Regions from separate parts of the Brevundimonas sp. DS20 genome, predicted to be linked through region 2. Evidence: riboswitches for the same ligand, from Rfam matches in the RefSeq annotation. Region 2 holds a riboswitch; the other holds the start of a gene.

Region 1 (3,704 bases), 1.3 Mb from region 2:
CCTGTCAGCATGCCTTTCACCGGTCTGTTGGTCAGCCCCTGCGCATAGCGCCACCATTCGACCGTCATCGGCCTCGGCCGCGCGACGTCGCCATAGAGGATGGGCGGGCGCACGCAGCGCGAACCGTAGGACTGCACCCAGGCGGCCTTTGTGAAGACGAAGCCGGACAAGTGCTCGCCGAAGTACTGGACCATGTCGTTGCGCTCGAACTCGCCGTGGACCAGGACATCCAGGCCGAGCGCCTCCTGCCATTTGACCGTTCGCGCGGTCTCGTCGCGCAGCAAGCGGGCGTAGGCCGCATCGTCGATGACGCCTCGCCCGTGATCAGCGCGCGCCTTTCGGATCTCAGTCGTCTGAGGAAAAGAGCCTATGGTGGTGGTCGGATAGGCGGGCAGATTCAGACGCCCCCGCTGAACCTGGCGACGAATTTCAAAGCAGGATTTTCTGAGCGCCAGGGCGGGGTCGGCGTCGGCGGCTCGCGCCTGGACCTTCGGGTCGTTGATGCGCGGCGAAGTGCGACGTGAGGCGACCGAGGCGGTCGAGGCGTCGAGCGCCGCCCTCACCGCCGCGCGGCCTTCATTCAACGCCCGCGCCAGGGTGGCCAACTCGGCCACCTTCTGCACGGCGAAGGCCAGCCAGTCCTTGATCTCGGGGTCTAGCCCGGTCTCCCGCTCCAGATCAATCGGGGTGTGCAGCAAAGAGCAGGACGGGGCGATCACCACCCTGCGCCCGGCCGCGACCAGGGGCTCCACCTTGTCCAGCGCGGCGTTGAGGTCCGCCTTCCAGACGTTGCGGCCGTCGATGACGCCAAGCGAAAGCACCTGATCCACGCGCGCTGCAGACGCGACCTGGGCCAACTGCTCCGGCGCTCGGATCAGGTCGATGTGCAGTCCGTGAACCGGCAGACGCAGCACGGTCTCCAGATTATCCCCGAGCCCGCCGAAATAGGTGGTCAGCATCAGCTTGATCGGCGGCGTCACATCGGTCAGCACCCGATAGGCGTGATCATAAGCCGCCCTCGCCTCATCGCTCAGATCGGTGACCAGGCAAGGCTCGTCCATCTGGACCCAGGTGGCGCCGGCGCGGGCCAAGGACCGAAGCACCTCGGCATAGACGGGCAGCAGGCGCGGCAGCAGGCCGAGAACGTCAAACGGCTCGCCCCGTGCCTTGCCCAGCAGAAGATAAGAGACAGGCCCCAGCAGCACCGGCCGGGTCTCGATCCCCAGCGCTTTCGCCTCCAGATATTCGTCCAGCGCCTTGGTCGAGCCGAGACGGAACACCTGATCGAAGGTGAACTCCGGCGCGAGATAATGGTAGTTGGTGTCGAACCATTTGGTCATCTCCATGGCCGGCGTCCCCTCGCCGCTCGCATGGACATGGCCGTGCGCACACGGCTGGCTGTCGCCTCGCGATCCACGGGCCATGGCGAAATAGGTCGCCAGATCGACGCGCTCCCCGCTCCAGCCGTAGGCGGCCGGCACGGCGCCCACCATGGCCGTCAGGTCGAGCACATGATCATAGAGAGAGAAGTCGTTGGACGGCACGACGTCGGCCCCCAGGTCGCGCTGGCGCGCCCAGGTCAGGGCGCGCAGCTCGGCGGCTGTGGACAGGAGGGTCTCGGCGTCGGTCTTGCCGGCCCAATAGGCCTCAAGCGCGGTCTTCAGTTCTCTCTTGGGGCCGATGCGGGGAAAGCCGAGGATGGCGACCTGGACGGTGTGGCGGGTCATGACGTTCGAAACCTGTGTTGTGGCCAGGCTTCGGACAGGGTCGCGCTGACGCCGACGCGGACGTGCAGGGTCCGGCGGCGCGCATGCGGCCTGACCGGACACCCCGCCGGAGGACGTTATCTGTCGGGGCAGGTCTCCTGGCTCACGGGTCGACGCCTCGGGTCCGGCCTTCCCGGCGTGAACGCCAGTGACACTAGATGGACCCTCGACTCGCCGCTTACAGTTGCGGGGGCAGCGCCGGTTTCACACCGGCTTCCCTCTTAGCTCCACGCACTGAAAGGCGCGCGGAGACCACGACACATCAAGATGACCCCACATTTTCGTCGCCGTCAATGCATATAAAGACATGCTTATATGATTATAGGATTGGCTGATCTTAACCCTTTGCCCCGAGATGCGCGCACCCCTGACACATTGTGACCACAAGGCGTGGCAGATGGGCCACACGACAGTTTCAAGACACTTACGTAACGACGATTTAATGCTCAGCTTCGTCCGCGCCTGATAGCAGCCGCCCTCCCCGGACCCCCATCCGGGTCGAGACTGCTAAGGACAAAACAAAATGAAGACGATCCTCCTCGCCACGGCCGCCGCCGCCCTGTTCGCCGCCCCGGCCTTCGCCCAAGACGCCGTCGGCTCGGTCGGCGTGACCTATTCCAACCCCTCGATCGAAGTCGCCGGCAACGATGTCGACGCCGACGTCTGGACCGTGGACGGCACGGTCGCCCTGCCGGCCGCCGACTGGACCGTGACCCTGAACGGCGCCGTCGACTACACCAAGGCCTTCGGTGAAGAAGACGTCACCGGCGTCGCCGCCGCCCACCTGACCAAGATGTGGACCTCGGACGTCCGCGCGGGCGCCTTCGTCGCCGCCAACGGCATCGGCTCGGGCGATGAGCCGGTCTGGACCGTCGGCGCCGAGGCCCAGAAGTACCTGTCCAACGCGACCCTGACCGGCCTGGTGGCCTACACCACGGCCGATGACGCAGACGCCGACATCTGGACCGTCGGCGGCGACGCCGCCTTCTACGTGATGCCGAACCTGCGCCTGAACGCCGGCGTCAGCTACAACAACGTCGATGTCGCCGGCGGCGACGTGGACGCCTGGACCTACGGCGTTGGCGCCGAGTACGAAATCGAGAACACCCCGTTCTCGGTCGGCGCTTCCTACACCCGCGCCGACATCGACTCGCTGGACGTCGACACCTGGTCGCTGGGTCTGCGCTACAGCTTCGGCGGCGGCCTGCAAGCGCGTGACCGCGCCGGCGCCGGCCTGGGCGTCTCGTCGATCACGAGCCTCCTGAGCGTCTTCTAAACCAGCCTGTCTGCTGACTAAAAAAAGGGCCCCGGCGGAGCGATCCGCCGGGGCTTTTTCATCGCCGCCGTCCCATTGCGGAAGATCCAGGGTTCCACGACCGGAGCCTTCCAGCGGCGAGAAGCGGATGTCAGCGTCCGATTCGGACAGAGCCTGAGCCGACGATTGACCGGGAGATCGAGCCGGTCACCGCCGCGACATAGACGCTGCCGGACCCCGCTATCGCCGCGTTGAGGTCGCGGGTCGTCCCTCCGTAGTGAACCTCGCCTGACCCGCCGATCGACACCGACAGCTTGTCCAGACGGCCCTGGCGCACGGTCACGCCGCCCGACCCGCCGATCGAAATATCCCCCTGGCCCGAGACGGCCGCCACATCGACCCGGCCCGTGCCCCCGACGCTGGTCTTCAGATTTCCGGTCGCGCCCGCCGCGACGGAGCCTGAACCGCCCACATTGGCTTCCAAGCTGCGTGAAGCGCCGGCTCGGATCGAGCCTGAGCCGCCGACGCTCAGTTCCAAGGCGCCGTCGACATTGGCCACCGTCCACGAGCCGCACCCGCCGCTGTCCAGTTCGACCGAACGCGCGCCGCGTCCCACGGCGCCGAAAACAGCGCCCTCCGCGCTAACGTCCACATCACGCGGGGTGCGCAACACGATCAGCGGC
Region 2 (3,704 bases):
CACCTGTCTTCGGTCTTCGCCGGCGGCCTGTTGTTCGCCCCCGGCGACGATCTTCCGGCCCATTTGACCGGCTATGATCAGGCCCTGTCGCGCATCCGACGGCGCCTGGCGGAACGGCGCTGCGATCCGATGCAGGCCGCCCTGGCCTACGCCTTTTCTCTGGAGGCGGTGGACCGGGTGGTGGCCAGCGTGGCCTCCGCCGCCGAGCTGCGCGCCATATTGGCGGCCGCCCATGCGCCCGGTCCCGACCTGGACTGGTCGGAACTGGCGCTGGAGGCGCCGGCGGCCTTCGCCGCCGACGCCCGCAACCTGATCAGTAGCGCAGCCTGACCCCGACATAGGCCGACCGGCCGGGCTCTCCATAGCCGAACACCTGCTGATAGTGTTCGTCGCCCAGGTTCTCGATCCGCGCCGTCAGGGCGACCTTGTCCGTCAAAGCGTAGGCCGCGTTCAGATTGGCCGTGACGAAGCTCTCGCGGACCACTGTGGAAAAGCCGCCAGAGTCGTCCTGATCGCCTTCCGCCCGCACGGTCAGGGCGCCCGACAGCCGATCCCCCGTCCAGCCCAGGGTCGCCGAACCGGCGTGTTCGGGCACGCGCAGCAGGCGAGCGCCCGTGGTGCGGTCCGCAGCGTCGGTCCAGGCGTAGGCCAAGGTCAGGTCGAAACCGGCGCCGAGGCGCGCGCGGCCTTCCAGCTCGAGCCCGTCCGACCGCGTCTTGGCGACGTTGACGTAGCGGCCGGCGGAATAGGTGATTTGGTCCTCGACGTTCAGCCGATACAGGGTCGCGCGTCCCTCGAACCGACCGCCGGCGGAGGCCCAGCCCAGGGCGATCTCGACGCTGTCGGCCGTCTCCGGCTTCAGCGCGGGCCACGGCTGGGGCGCGAAACAATAGTCGCACACCGCCTGGCTGACGGTCGGGGCCTTGAAGCCTGTGCCATAGGCGCCCGACAGGATGAAGCCGCCGGCCAGATCATAGGCCGCCGAAATCCGCCCCGTGGTCTTTGAGCCGAAATCGTCCGTGTCGTCGTACCGCAATCCGCCGCTCAGGTTCAGCGGGCCGGCGTCATACCGGGCCACGCCGAACACCGAGGTTATCGACAGGTCGCGCGACAGACCTGACGACAGGGCCGCCGAGGCCTCGTTGCGTTCGACGCCGAAGGCGTAGTCCACGCCTTGCGCCTGACCGTCCGCCTGCCAGCGGTAGGCCTGACGGTCACCGCTGAAGGTCGAGCCGAAGCCGTCGCTGTAGGAGGTGCGCTCCAGATCGGACGCCGAGATGCTGAACTGATGATCAAGACCGAAAGCCTGGGCCGTCACCCGACCGAAGCCCGACCACTGTTCGCTGTCCTGGGCGTCGCCGGTGTCGGCCAGCACATAGTCAGGCGCGGGGAAGCCGTCGATGTCGGCGTGGCTGTCGTTCCAGCGCACGGCGCCGTCGACCTTGACCGCGTCGGACAGGACATAGCGGCCCTTGGCGCCCAGGGTCGTGCTGCGAAAGCCGTCGGTCTCGGGATTGCCGTCCGCCTTGTCCGCCGCCGAAATCCCGTCGGTCTGGAAGCGCGAGACATAGGCGCTGAAGGCGTAGGTCTCATTGGCGACGCCGGCCGACAGACGACCGCGCGCCGTGTCGAAGCTGCCGGCCTCGGCCTCGGCGCGAACGCCGTCGATTTCACGCGTGGTGAAGGAAATCACCCCGCCGATGGCGTCCGATCCCCACAGGGACGACTGCGGACCGCTGAGCACCTCGATCCGGTCGATGTCGGCCAGTTCGAAGCTGGAGAAGTCATAGGCGCCGTTCGGTTCGGCCGCATCATTGACCGGCGCGTCGTCCACCAGCACCAGGGTCTTGCCCGGCGTCGCGCCGCGCATGCGGACCTGGGCGATCCCGCCGAAGGCCCCTGTTCGCGTCACCGACAGGCCAGGCACGTCGGACAGGATGTCGGCGGCGAAGACGGCGCCGCGTTGCTCGATGATCCTGGAATCGATGACCCGGGCGCCGGGCGTCTCGGCGACGATGGCGGGCAGGCGGGTGGCGGTGACCACGACCTCGTCCAGCTGGGTCGCCTCATCGGCGAAAGCGGGTGCGGCGATGACGGCGGCCATGGCCGCCGTCGACAGAAGAATGGAGCGCTTCATTGTGAGCGATATCCCCGTATCGGCCCGGCGAATGCGCGCGCAGGGTCGTGACCAGCGAGCCGATCCGCCCGGCCGCGAGGTCGGGACGACGCAAGATCGGGTCGCTTCCACGGAGAAACCGCGCCTCTGTCTGGTCCCGGACAGGAGCGAGCGACGTCGGCGGCCAGGTCTCCTGGCTTGCGGGTCATAAACCGCCGTCCTCGCCTTCCCAGTCACCCAGTGGCGCCGAGGTCGAGACCCCGGACGGACGACGCTCTCGCCGCCTACAGTTGCGGGCACAGCCACGGCGTCACACCGTGTTCCCTTAACCGCCTGATCCGGCCTATCGCAGGGGCGACAAGCCTGTGCAAGAGCCGGTCAACGGGCTTGAGCGCCAGGACGCGATCCGTCACCCTGTCGCAACATGAACGCCCCTGTCTCTCACCCGCCTGACATCGCCGCCGCTCTGGAGGGCGCCACGCCCTTCATGGCCCAGTATCTGACGGCCAAGGCCGGACAGCCGGACGCCATCCTGTTCTTCCGCATGGGCGACTTCTACGAGCTGTTCTTCAAGGACGCCGAGGTGGCGGCGGCGGCGCTCGGCATCACCCTGACCAGGCGGGGCAAGCACCAGGGCGAGGACATCCCCATGGCCGGGGTGCCGGTCCACGCCATGGAGGGCTATCTGGCCCGGCTGATCCGCCTGGGTCACAAGGTGGCCATCTGCGAACAGCTGGAAGACCCGGCCGAGGCCAAGAAGCGCGGCGGCAAGGCCGTGGTCCAGCGCGGCGTGGTGCGGGTGGTGACGCCCGGCACCCTGACCGAGGACAGTCTGCTGGATGCGCGCGGCGCCAACCGGCTGGCCGCCGCAGCGGTGCGCAAGGGTCGCGCGGCCGTGGCGGTGGTCGAACTGTCTTCCGGCGCGGTGGACAGCGTCGCCTGTGCGCTGGAGGATCTCGGGGCGACCCTGGCCGCCTTCCGCCCGTCCGAGGTCCTGGTCACTGACCGCATCTATTCCGACCCGACGACGCGGGACGCCCTGGACGGGTCCGGCGGCGTGGTTCAGGCCCTGGCCTCGGCCATCGCCGAGCCCCAGGCGGCGCGGACGCGGGTCGAGCGGCTGTACGGGGTTGCGGCCCTGGACGGTTTCGGCGCCTTCGAGGAGGCCGAGGTCTCGGCGCTCGGCCTGATCGCCGCCTATCTGGAGACGACCCAGGCCGGCAAGGTTCCGGCCCTGGCCCCGCCCCGCCGTCTGGGCGAGAGCGGGTTTCTGGCCATCGACCCGGCGACCCGGGCCAGTCTGGAGATCGACCGGACGCAGAGGGGCGAACGCGAAGGCTCGCTCTTGGCCTGTATCGACCGCACCGTCACCTCGGGCGGGGCCCGGGCCCTGGCGGAACGGATCGCCCGGCCGCTGCGCGACCCCCTGGCGATCAATGAACAGCTCGACGCGGTCGAATGGCTGCTGGAGCGGCGCGATCTGCGGCGCGCCCTTCGCGACGGGCTGAAGGCCTCGGCCGATGTGGCGCGGGCGGTCGGACGGCTGGCCCTGGGGCGCGGCGGTCCGCGCGATCTGGCGGCGGTGCGC

The links. Region 2 has a riboswitch for cobalamin ahead of JL11_RS03040 (TonB-dependent receptor plug domain-containing protein). Riboswitches for the same ligand answer to the same signal wherever they lie in the genome.
Region 1: linked by a shared signal. The riboswitch ahead of metE (5-methyltetrahydropteroyltriglutamate--homocysteine S-methyltransferase) and the one ahead of JL11_RS03040 (TonB-dependent receptor plug domain-containing protein) in region 2 are both predicted to bind cobalamin.

The regions. Positions count from the first base shown of each region.
Region 1 is NZ_CP012897.1:1,953,081-1,956,784, reverse strand. It holds gene metE (5-methyltetrahydropteroyltriglutamate--homocysteine S-methyltransferase) at 1-1,727, opposite strand, end outside; cobalamin riboswitch at 1,838-2,038, opposite strand; gene JL11_RS09450 (porin) at 2,290-3,042, shown strand; gene JL11_RS09445 (GIN domain-containing protein) at 3,173-3,704, opposite strand, start outside.
Region 2 is NZ_CP012897.1:632,530-636,233, reverse strand. It holds gene JL11_RS03045 (aldo/keto reductase) at 1-330, shown strand, start outside; gene JL11_RS03040 (TonB-dependent receptor plug domain-containing protein) at 314-2,137, opposite strand; cobalamin riboswitch at 2,303-2,442, opposite strand; gene mutS (DNA mismatch repair protein MutS) at 2,541-3,704, shown strand, end outside.